One region of the Paenibacillus sp. FSL P4-0338 genome, then DNA from elsewhere that is predicted to be linked to it. Evidence: riboswitches for the same ligand, from Rfam matches in the RefSeq annotation. Region 1 holds a riboswitch; the other holds the start of a gene.
What was found. Region 1 has a riboswitch for cyclic di-GMP ahead of MKZ07_RS26010 (choice-of-anchor A family protein). Riboswitches for the same ligand answer to the same signal wherever they lie in the genome.

Region 1 (6,123 bases):
GCGCGGATTCTGGCTGCGGTAGAAGCGCTGCATGAGTCGCCGTTCACCGCCGGGGCGCAGAGAGTCTCCACCTCGCTCAAGATCGACGACCGGCGCGACAAGACCTCCACCAGCCGCAGCAAGCTGGAATCCGTGGAGCGTAAGCTTCAGGGAGAGTAACCACTATAGTATCTAATCAGAATTAACCGATAAGGAGCGGATTCTTCATGACAGAAGCAGCACAGCAGATCGGAATTCAAATGTATACACTGCGTGACCAGACGGAACGCGATTTCCTCGGTACACTGGGCAAGGTGGCAGAGATGGGATACCAGGCAGTGGAATTCGCCGGTTATTTCGGTGTATCTGCAGGGGAACTGCGCCGTAAGCTGGATGAACTTGGCCTGGCTGCCCCTTCGGCGCATGTAGGTCTGGACTTCAGCAGTCTGGATAAGATGGAACAGGCATTAGCCAAAGAGATTGAATATGGTGTAGAGCTCGGACTGCAATATATGATCACCCCATCGGCACCGCTTCCGCAGAACCCTTCCATAGAGGATGTAACAAGAATCATTCCATTCCTGGAGAAGGCTTCCGCGATGGTCCGGGCGGCAGGGATGCAGTACGGTTATCACAACCATGATTATGAATTCGCAGAGGTTGACGGCAAGGCGGTCATCGATATCTGGCTGGAGCGGATTCCTGCGGAGCAGATGCTGGCAGAGTTCGATCTGGGCTGGGTACACAGAGGCGGAGCCAACCCGGCTCAATATGTTTCAAGGTACGCCGGACGTGTTCCGCTGGTCCACATTAAGGATTTCGGAGCCAACCAGGAGGAGACCGATCTCGGAAAAGGAGAGGTGGATTTCCAGAGCGTCTTCGAGATCGCGGAGCAGAGTGGAATTCTCTATTATATTGTGGAGCAAGAGGCCTATGAGGTATCCTCCCTTGCAAGCGCTAAGCTCGCGCTGGATTATTTCCGCGGGCTGGGGCTGATGCACGGCTGAGGACACAGCCGCCAGAGGAAAAAGGGGTTGCGTTTTCCGCTGGAAGAGTTATAATGTTTTTTGTTTGGCAGACTTCAGAGTCTGTAAGCTGGTGTAGCTCAGGGGTAGAGCAACGCACTCGTAATGCGTAGGCCGGGGGTTCAATTCCCTTCACCAGCATTCTTATGAATTAAGCTTAACGCGGCCTTCCGGTTCAGGGGACCGCGTTTTTTAATGGCGCACGGCCGAATGTATGCGAAAAACAGCATACATTATGCTCGTACGCAGCTAATTTTTTTTTTCATAGATGGCCTTAGTAATTCTGAGTAAAAGGTATTCAACAGAGGAGGCGAGCTACAACTATGAAATGCCTGACCATTCGCCAGCCGTGGGCCACGTTAATTGCGCTGGGAGAAAAACAAATCGAAACCCGGACCTGGCGGACCGCCCACCGGGGGGAGTTAGCTATTCATGCCGGGATGCAGGTAAATAAAGCGATCTGCCGGACGGAGCCGTTCCAGTCGTTGCTTGCACGTCACGGCTACACTGCGGACAATCTGCCAACCGGCAAGATCATTGCAGTCAGCCGCATTGCGGATTGCTGTGAAATGACACCGGGGCTTGCGCAGCAAGGCTGGCCGGGTGGAAATGAATATGTATTCGGCAATTATGCCGAAGGAAGGTATGCCTGGAAGCTGGAGGAGGTTGTTCCGCTGGTACATCCCATACCTGCCAAGGGACGTCTGGGGTTCTGGGAATATCCTGTGCTGGAAGAGGAATTGTGAATTTCCTGACGATATTTTGAAGAAAAATTGCTCCGGATTGGCTGCCGGCTGGTATAATTGGGATATTCGGCGGGAAATCTTCCTATATATAAGGATAGTTGTGCTCTGAGGCGGTCTACCGCTGGAGAGGGGCAGGAATGCCGGGAAGGGGCGTATGCATAATAGATGGGAAGCCTTCTAATTGCATGGCTTTGTATGCTTTGTTTGTTTCTTGCGTTCAGGGATCAGGTCAGCCGTAGAATCTTGTACCCGGTAGCTGTGGTGGTTATATGCGGCACGTTGGGGTATTGGACGTTGTTAATGTAATTGCATCCGGGTGATCATTTAATGCAGAAGTCTGCCGCTTGCGGCAGGCTTCTTTGTTATCCTTGCTTCGGGCCGCCCTGCGCCGTCTTCTCCATACCCAGATACCTGTGCATATGCAGAGTGGCCTGGGCGGCAATCACGTCATCCAGCAGCAGCATCCGCTCGTGATAACCCCTGCAGACGAATTTGGCTTCAACACCCGCCTCCAGCCGATTCTGTTCATAGACCCTCAGACCACGGGCGCGCATCCCGGCACGGACCTCCCGCAGATCGGCAGAAACGGCATGGACTGCCCTCTGGATGACCTCCAGATAAGGCGCAGGCGTGCGAAGCTCTGAGGATATAGCAGAAGCATCGCGCTCGAAGGCGGATAGAATAAGCGGCAGCAAAATATAGGATTTGACCAGCAGGTTATCCTGGCTCTCTGCTCTATGCATCCCTCTCAACCCCTCAAAGAGAACGTATATTCGCATTGTAACTCATCCTTCAAAAAATAATCAATGGGTTTTATAAATTAACTCAAATAATGTGACATTTTTCACAATAAAATCAAATGAATTATTTTATATTAAAATTGAAATATTAAAGATTGAAAAATAAATCAGCTCAAAGGAGAATGGCAATGAGTCATGAAGGAAGTCTCCGCCGTGGTTTAGTATTCGGGATCATTCTAAGTGTTCCGCTCTGGGTATCAATGATTGGCTGGATTCAGCTGTTTGGGTCCGCCTAGGCGACATTTTATTCAAAATATATGAATTCTATTAGCAGGTGTCGTCCTTATGGGCGGCACTTTTTTTCGGGGCTAAGATTCCCATAAATAGGGGGGATTACATTGAACAGAAGCGAAATGGGAGGGGAGATGGGCTTCGGGTGATAAAAATAGGACAAATGCATCAAATTTTAATAATATAAATTGATATAATTATAGAAAAGCGGGATAAACGGCTACAGCCAATTCTCTGATTTCTCGACTTTTTTCGTCAATAGATAAAAAAGAGACTCGTCCCTTAACCCTTATGGTACAAGGGATCAAAGAGGAACCTTCGCAAAAAATAATTTCAAAAAATATACTGGGAATGGATTGACAACAGGGTGGGGGAGCGGATAAACTAAAATAGTACAAAAGTAACAAATGTCATAGACTCAACAACGAATTTACATAAGCAAATCTCAATTTCATACCGAAATCATGTACAAACGCAAACCGTATCGAAAGAACGGGACGCAAAGTCAGGAATCTACTGTCTCTAAAGTTGAGGCTAGGGTCGTCCGGCCGCCGTGAAGCTAACCCTTCGTGGCGGTCTTTTTGTTGTTATAGTTGCGTGACAGATTCATAGAATAGTAACTAGGAGGTGTGGACTATTGAAAAAAAGAGTGCGTAAAACAGCCGCCATCATTATGGCTGGCCTATTGACCTTATCCAGTGCTTTTACGTGGGGGACGGATGTTAGAGCAGCTTCAGGGGTGCCGTATACGCCAACACCGGTTTTAGGAGTCGCAGGGAATTTTAATGCTTTTATCCTCGGGGATTTTGCACAGAGCAATGATCAGATTGAGGGCCGCCTGGCAGCGGCAGGGAACATTACCCTCTCCGGAGGTTACGGAGTAGCAAGAGCATACAGTGGTGCTGCGCCGACGGATGTACTTGTGGCCGGTAAGAATTTTGTACATTCAGGCAGTGGAGAGATCTATGGAAATGTGGTATTTGGGGATAGCTTTACAGCCAATGAGCCTGGTGTCAACATTAGAGGCGGGAAGAAAAATGCCAGCCCGATTGATTTTGCAGCCGAGCGGGAGTTTCTAATCTCGCGTTCCACAGAGTATGGGGCCTTGGCCGACACGAATGAGATTGGCAATAATCATTATGGACAGCTTACGATAAATGCACCAGATCGCTTCAATGTGGTTCATCTGGATGCCGCGACACTGGCGAGTACGAATTATATTCAGTTCAACATTGCCCAGAACGCTACGCTGATTATTAATATAAGCGGGCCTACAGTCAATGTGCCGAGCTTTTCAATGAAGGACGGCAGAGCCAGTCAAGTATTGTTCAACTTTTACGAAGCCTCTGAGGTGAATATCGCTTATACCTCATTCTACGGGACGATCCTCGCACCTAGAGCGGATGTTCATTATGCCGGAGCAGAGCTTTACGGGACCCTGATTGCAAAATCTTTTCGCGGCGGGGTTGAGATGCACCTTGGGATGTACGAGGGAGAGGGGCCGCCGCCGAGTCCGACGCCGACCGCAACGCCGACCCCTAGTCCATCACCGACACCAACTGTGAAGCCTACACCGACGGTAACGCCGACACCGACTGTGAAGCCAACACCGACGGTAACACCAACACCGACAGTAAAACCAACACCGACGGTAACGCCGACACCGACTGTGAAGCCTACACCAACGGTAACGCCAACACCGACAGTGAAGCCTACACCGACCATAAAACCGTCACCTACACCTGTGTGCACTCCAACTCCAAAGCCGACACCAACCGTGAAGCCGACGCCAACGCCGACTGTGAAGCCGACGCCAACACCGACAGTGAAGCCGACGCCAACACCAACCGTGAAGCCAACGCCAACACCAACCGTGAAGCCAACGCCAACACCAACCGTGAAGCCGACGCCAACACCAACCGTGAAGCCAACGCCAACACCAACCGTGAAGCCGACGCCAACGCCGACAGTGAAGCCAACGCCGACAGTGAAGCCGACGCCAACACCAACCGTGAAGCCGACGCCAACACCAACCGTGAAGCCGACGCCAACGCCGACAGTGAAGCCAACGCCGACAGTGAAGCCGACGCCAACACCAACCGTGAAGCCGACGCCAACACCAACCGTGAAGCCAACGCCGACAGTGAAGCCGACGCCAACACCGACAGTGAAGCCGACGCCAACGCCGACAGTGAAGCCGACGCCAACACCAACCGTGAAGCCAACGCCAACACCGACAGTGAAGCCAACACCAACGCCAACAGCGGTGCCAACACCAACGCCAACAGCGGTGCCAACACCAACGCCAACAGCGGTGCCAACACCAACGCCAACAGCGGTGCCAACACCAACGCCAACGGCAGAGCCAACACCAACGCCAACAGCGGTACCGACACCAACGCCAACAGCGGTGCCAACACCAACGCCAACAGCGGTGCCAACACCAACACCAACGGCAGTACCGACACCAACGCCAACAGCGGTGCCAACACCAACGCCAACAGCGGTACCGACACCAACGCCAACAGTGGTACCGACACCAACGCCGACAGAAGTGCCGACACCAACGCCGACGGTAGAGCCGACACCAACGCCGACAGTTGAGCCGACACCAACACCGACAGCAGTGCCGACACCAACACCAACGGTAGAACCGACACCAACGCCGACAGCAGTGCCGACACCAACGCCGACGGTAGAGCCGACACCAACGCCGACACCGACACCGACACCGACGCCAACGCCGACACCAACACCGACGGTAGAACCAACGCCGACACCGACACCAACACCGACGGTAGAACCAACGCCGACGCCAACGCCGACACCAACACCGACGGTAGAACCAACGCCGACACCGACACCAACACCGACGGTAGAACCAACGCCGACGCCAACGCCGACACCAACACCGACGGTAGAACCAACGCCGACACCGACACCAACACCGACGGTAGAACCAACGCCGACGCCGACACCAACACCGACGGTAGAACCAACGCCGACGCCGACGCCGACACCAACACCGACGGTGGAACCAACACCGACACCAACACCGACGGTAGAACCAACACCGACGGTAGAACCAACGCCGACACCGACACCAACACCGACGGTAGAACCAACGCCGACGCCAACGCCGACACCGACACCAACACCGACGGTAGAACCAACGCCGACGCCGACACCAACACCGACGGTGGAACCAACACCGACACCAACACCGACGGTAGAACCAACGCCGACACCGACGCCGACACCAACACCGACGGTAGAACCAACGCCGACACCGACGCCGACACCAACACCGACGGTAGAACCAACGCCGACACCGACGCCGAC
Region 2 (6,123 bases), 200 kb from region 1:
GCCGAACTGCGAAGTTTTTGCCTGAACCGGTTACTCCCAAGGAGTCCTATGCAGCAGATCTGCTGCTTGCAGAAGGCATCAAGCCGCTTGCCCCTGCTGAGCGGCGTTCTCCGCTGAAGCTGAAGCGCAGAGACTGGATCTGGATGCTCGGTATCACCGTGCTATACGGGGCGCTGGCCCTCTATCATCTGGGTGATAACAAGGCGCCAGAGACTCTGTGGGAGCCGGCGGCCAGCGGCGATAGCTTCTATGTGGATCTGGGGCAGGCCCGTCAGTTGGAGCGGGTCAATGTGTTCGGCGGTGTCGGAACAGGGAAGTTTCAGCTGGAATTCAGCCAGACCCCTGATAATTGGAGTAGTCCGCTTGAGGTAAGCGAGGATGTCGGCAATGTCTTCATCTGGAAAAGCCAGCCGCTTAACGTATCCGCAAGATATGTCAAGCTCTCGGTTACGTCTCCAGGCTTCACCCTCAATGAGATGGCCTTCTATGAGCAGGGGGCACCGAAGGTTCCTCTGACCATAGCAAGCGTAACACCTGATTCGGGAGCAGCAGCCAAAAGAGGAACGCCGGCCAATCTGTTCGACGAGCAGTCCGTCATACCGGAGAACTCTAATTTCATGAACAGTACGTATTTTGATGAGATCTATCATGCCCGCACGGCTTATGAGCATTATCATAATATTGTGCCTTATGAGAACACGCACCCGCCGCTTGGCAAGCTGCTGATCGGGGTAGGAATGGAGCTGTTCGGCGTCAATCCGTTCGGGTGGCGGATCATAGGCACCATGTTCGGGATTGCGATGCTGCCGCTGATCTATATTATGGCTATGCGGTTGTTCCGTAAGACTACCTATGCTGCACTGGCAACAGGATTGTTCGCACTGGACTTCATGCATTTCACCCAGACGCGGATTTCGACCATCGATGTATATGGTGTATTCTTCATTATGCTGATGTTCTATTTCATGCAGCGGTATTTCACGATGAATTTCTACCGTGTTCCGCTGCGGACCACACTGGTTCCGCTGTTCTGGTCCGGCCTGTTCTTCGGCATCGGGGTTGCTTCGAAGTGGATCGTGATTTACGGTGGCGCGGGACTTGCTATTATGCTTGCGCTGGTACTCTTTGAACGCTACAGAGAATACAAGGCTGCCGGACGTCTATTGTCTGAAGGCAAGCTGAGCGGGCAGGAGCTCAAAGCCGCCTGCAGGACTGCAGATCAGTCCTTCTGGAAGAATACAGTGATCACCTTGGCTAGCTGTATAGGATTCTTCATTGTCATTCCAGGGATCGTATATAGTTTGTCCTTCATTCCTTCACTGTCTGCGTCGGCAGAGGGCTTCACCGTTAAGGGGCTGATTGATGCCCAGAAGAATATGTACAACTATCACAGCCAGCTTGTAGCAACACATCCGTTCGCCTCCTCCTGGTGGGAGTGGCCGTTCATGAAGCGTCCTGTGTGGTTCTTCAGCGGCGGCGAAGGCTTACCCGCAGGCAAGACGAGCAGCATAGTAACGATGGGCAATCCGCTGATCTGGTGGACAGGAATCTTCGCGATGCTGGCTGCCGTATGGTTCACTGTGAAGCGCCGGGACAAGAACCTGTACATGATCTGGATCGGCTTCTTCTCACAATATGTTCCCTGGATGCTTGTGCCGCGTGAGACGTTCCTGTACCATTACTTTGCGATGGTGCCGTTTATGATTCTATCCATTGTGTACATCCTGAAGCTGCTTGACAGCAGGTTCCAGGGTGCCAGATACCTGCGGTACGCCTATGTTGCGGCCGCAGCCATCCTGTTTGTAATGTTCTATCCGGTATTGTCCGGCATGCAGGTGAACAGCAGTTATATCATTCAAGTACTTCGCTGGTTCCCTTCCTGGGTATTCTAGGAGGGGAGCTGTAAGAGCCGTATATTTGTTCAAAGCTGATGTTGATGAGGTGCATCAAGGAAGCTGTGGCTTACAATAAATTTAGGAGGAACCCTTGTGAAGGCCAGATATAGTGTAATTGTCCCCATGTATAATGAGGAGGAAGTCATTCAGGTAACCTACGAGCGGCTCAAAAAAGTAATGGATGAGTGCGGGGATACCTATGAGCTCGTGTTCGTCAATGACGGCAGCCGGGACCGTACGGCTGAGATTATACGCGGAATCAGTAATGCGGATGAGCATGTCAAGCTGATTGACTTCTCCCGTAACTTCGGCCACCAGGTGGCGATTACAGCGGGCATGGATTATGCTGAAGGTCAGGCTGTTGTGGTGATTGACGCAGATCTCCAGGACCCGCCGGAGGTCATCCTGCAGATGATCGCCAAGTGGAAGGAAGGCTATGAGGTAGTCTATGCCAAGCGGCTGAAGCGCCACGGAGAGACCTTCTTCAAGAAGGTGACAGCCAAAATCTTTTACCGTCTGCTCAGCAGCATGACCAGTGTGGAGATTCCCACAGATACCGGGGACTTCCGGCTGATCGACCGTAAGGTCTGCGATGTGCTGCGCGGCCTGAAGGAGAAGAACCGTTATGTGCGGGGGCTGGTGAGCTGGGTTGGCTTCCGGCAGACCATGGTGGAATATGTGCGGGAGGAACGCTTCGCCGGGGAGACAAAATATCCGCTCAAAAAAATGATCCGCTTTGCGCTCGACGGAATCACCTCCTTCTCGCATAAGCCGCTCAAAATCGCCTCCTATGTCGGCTTCTTCCTGTCCTTCTCCAGCTTCATTTACCTGTTCCTGGTTTTATTCCAGAAGGTTTTCACCTCCTGGACCGTGCCGGGCTGGGCATCCATTGTGGGAGTTAACCTGCTGTTTAACGGCATTGTGCTGATGCTGCTGGGCGTCATTGGGGAATACATCGGACGGATCTATGACGAATCGAAGGATAGACCACTCTATATCGTAAGCGAGACCAGAGGCTACCCGGAGACAGAGGCTGAAGACACCCGGAAGGAAAGCGATTATGCAAGATAAGGCTTGGCGCGCAGGCATGATCCAGTTTCTGAAATTTAATGCGGTGGGCCTGCTTAATACATTCATAGATTTTGCGGTATTTACCCTGCTGCATTCCCTGGGGATGCTTAACACCCCCGCACAGATTATTTCCTACAGCGCCGGGACGGCCAACAGCTTTTTCTGGAATAAGAAGGTGACCTTTAAGGGAAGGGACAGAGGCGGGAATGGCGGCTTTGACCGGATGCAGCTGGTGAGATTTATTGTGCTGAATCTGCTGGTACTGGGCATTTCGGTGCTGCTGATTCATCTTCTGACTGACCGGCTGGGGATACAGGTGCTACTGGCCAAGGTGCTGGTTACCTTCATAACAGTGATCATTAATTTCTTTGGAAGCCGGAAATGGGTATTCTAAAGAGACAGTATATATTCCCCGTATCCTGCGGGGCTGCAGTTATTCTATATTGCGGAGGCGATTGTCATGCGGAAGTTATCCTATTTGATTATACTTGCCGGGGTCCTGATTATGCTCTACCCCAAAGGAAGCGAATGGTACGAGGACCGTCAACAGCAGAAGCTGCTGGAAGAGGCCGAACAGGCTTATAGTGAAATCGTTCCTTCGGCTACGGCTCCTGCCAGCCAGGATCTGAGCAAGCCTTATGCGGAAGTCACCCAGCTGCTCGCGGAAGAGTCTGGTGCGGAAGAGCCGGTGCCCACTGCAGCGCCCGAGATTGAAGTTGGAGGGAAGATCACTGCCATTATTGAAATCGACAAAATCGATCTGAAGCTGCCTGTTCTGGAGGGCGCCACCAAGACCAATATGAAGCATGCTGCGGCGCATATGAAGGAGACAGCTCCGATTGGCGCGGTAGGCAATGCAGCAATTGCGGCACACCGCTCAAGAACGGCAGGGCGGCTGTTCAACAGACTAGATGAGGTCGGTAATGGGGACACCATTACTGTTATTACAAGCGGCCAGGAATACAAGTATGTTGTATATGATGTATCTATTGTAGAGCCTACCGATATTTCGGTACTGAAGGGAAATGATAATGATAAGATTCTGACCCTCATTACCTGTGATCCGCTTGTCAACCCGACCCACAGACTCATCATTCATGCGAAGCTCACCTGAATCTATCAGAACAAGGCGATAAAGGTCGAAAAAACATAAAATTTTAGTATATTTGTGGTGGAATCTAGCAATTTGGGTCTTGCTAATAGAGATGTGTATGGTAAAATAGAACTATCAAAAGCTAATGCACGATAACGGCAAACCTATCGAAAGGTAGGGACGCAAAGCTAGAGGGCCTTCCCGTCATGGATGGCAGCCAGCTACCGAATGAAGAGGCTTTTTTTGTTTGTTTTAATTCAGAATCTGTCATTATGTGGTAGTAGATTGGACAGATAAAGCTTATACGATAACGGCAAACCTATCGAAAGGTAGGGACGCAAAGCTAAAGGGCCTTCCCGTCATGGATGGCAGCCAGCTACCGAAAGGGGTTTTATCCATGAAAAAGTTTTATTTAATGCTAATTACACTTTTTGTAATCGTCACTTCCGTGCAGACAGGCACTGCTCAAGCTGCTAATGCAGATTCAAGCTGGTTAAATGTTGGACAACTTGATCAAGGGGTTATCGGGGTTTCGTACGATGTTCCTAAGGACAAGAAGATGAAGCTCATGATTACCAAGGACAATAACAGCTATACTTACAACTTATACACCTCCAAGCCGAACGAGACGTTCCCGCTGCAACAAGGAAACGGCTCTTACAAGGTATCCGTTCTTGAGAATACTACGGGCAACAAATACAAAGTGCTATCTTCCGAGACTGTCTCTCTTTCAATGAGCAATGTGAATGCCGTATATTTGAGCTCTGTACAGAATGTTAAGTGGAGTTCTTCCGATAAATCCGTTCAAAAGGCAGCCCAGCTTACAAAGGGTCTGACCACAGATGCAGACAAAGTTAAGGCTATCTACAATTACATCGTAGCTAACGTGAAATATGACTACTCTCTGGCTAACAGCGTAAGCACAGATTATATTCCGAACAACGATAACACGCTGGCTACCAACAAAGGGATCTGCTACGATTACGCATCCTTGTTCGCTACTATGCTCCGCAGTGAAGGTATTCCAACCAAATTGGTTATGGGAAATACAAGCTATGTAACTTCATACCATGCCTGGAACGAAGTGTTCCTAAATGGCAAATGGGTAACGATTGATACTACAGTAGATGCAGGTCTGGGCAAGAACACAGTATCAACAGAACTGGTCAAAGCAGCAAGCAAATACACTGCAGCGAAATTCTACTAAGAATAGCTGTGAACTATAGCATTACCTGAGAATAACCCGCTTAATCATTAAGCGGGTTATTTTTATTTATATAAAGGTTGCTTTTTAATAGAAGGATAGGTTATTATAAGTAAGCGTTGTTGGAGCGGCAAAGGAAATGAGAATTACTTAAATAAGTAATTTCAAAAATAAAGCTTGCATTGCTCGGATGAACGTGATATATTATAAGAGTTGCTGGTGACGCGGTAAGCGGCGCTGATAACGAGCTTGATCTTTGAAAACTGAACAACGAGTGAGTATCGGAGATCACTTCGGTGAGATCCAAATTAGAGAATGTAAATTCTCGTCAGATGTTTCAAAATGAGCAATCGCTCTTTCTAAATACCAATTTGGAGAGTTTGATCCTGGCTCAGGACGAACGCTGGCGGCGTGCCTAATACATGCAAGTCGAGCGGAGTCTGAAAGGAAGCTTGCTTCCTTTCAGACTTAGCGGCGGACGGGTGAGTAACACGTAGGCAACCTGCCCTCAAGCCTGGGATAACTACCGGAAACGGTAGCTAATACCGGATAATTTCTTTTTTCTCCTGAGGAGAGAATGAAAGGCGGAGCAATCTGCTGCTTGGGGATGGGCCTGCGGCGCATTAGCTAGTTGGTGGGGTAATGGCCCACCAAGGCGACGATGCGTAGCCGACCTGAGAGGGTGAACGGCCACACTGGGACTGAGACACGGCCCAGACTCCTACGGGAGGCAGCAGTAGGGAATCTTCCGCAATGGGCGCAAGCCTGACGGAGCAACGCCGCGTGAGTGATGAAGGTTTTCGGATCGTAAAGCTCTGTTGCCAGGGAAGAACGTCCGGTAGAGTAACTGCTGCCGGAGT

Region 2: linked by a shared signal. The riboswitch ahead of MKZ07_RS26835 (transglutaminase-like domain-containing protein) and the one ahead of MKZ07_RS26010 (choice-of-anchor A family protein) in region 1 are both predicted to bind cyclic di-GMP.

What each region holds. Positions count from the first base shown of each region.
Region 1 covers NZ_JBBOCG010000002.1:443,383-449,505, forward strand. The annotation lists gene MKZ07_RS25985 (MTH1187 family thiamine-binding protein) at 1-159, shown strand, start outside; gene MKZ07_RS25990 (sugar phosphate isomerase/epimerase family protein) at 207-986, shown strand; tRNA gene MKZ07_RS25995 (tRNA-Thr) at 1,074-1,145, shown strand; gene MKZ07_RS26000 (ASCH domain-containing protein) at 1,328-1,750, shown strand; gene MKZ07_RS26005 (hypothetical protein) at 2,113-2,493, opposite strand; cyclic di-GMP riboswitch class I at 3,245-3,337, shown strand; gene MKZ07_RS26010 (choice-of-anchor A family protein) at 3,419-6,123, shown strand, end outside.
Region 2 covers NZ_JBBOCG010000002.1:639,281-645,403, forward strand. The annotation lists gene MKZ07_RS26815 (phospholipid carrier-dependent glycosyltransferase) at 1-1,892, shown strand, start outside; gene MKZ07_RS26820 (glycosyltransferase family 2 protein) at 1,989-2,966, shown strand; gene MKZ07_RS26825 (GtrA family protein) at 2,956-3,360, shown strand; gene MKZ07_RS26830 (class D sortase) at 3,427-4,080, shown strand; cyclic di-GMP riboswitch class I at 4,207-4,288, shown strand; cyclic di-GMP riboswitch class I at 4,362-4,443, shown strand; gene MKZ07_RS26835 (transglutaminase-like domain-containing protein) at 4,457-5,266, shown strand; rRNA gene MKZ07_RS26840 (16S ribosomal RNA) at 5,632-6,123, shown strand, end outside.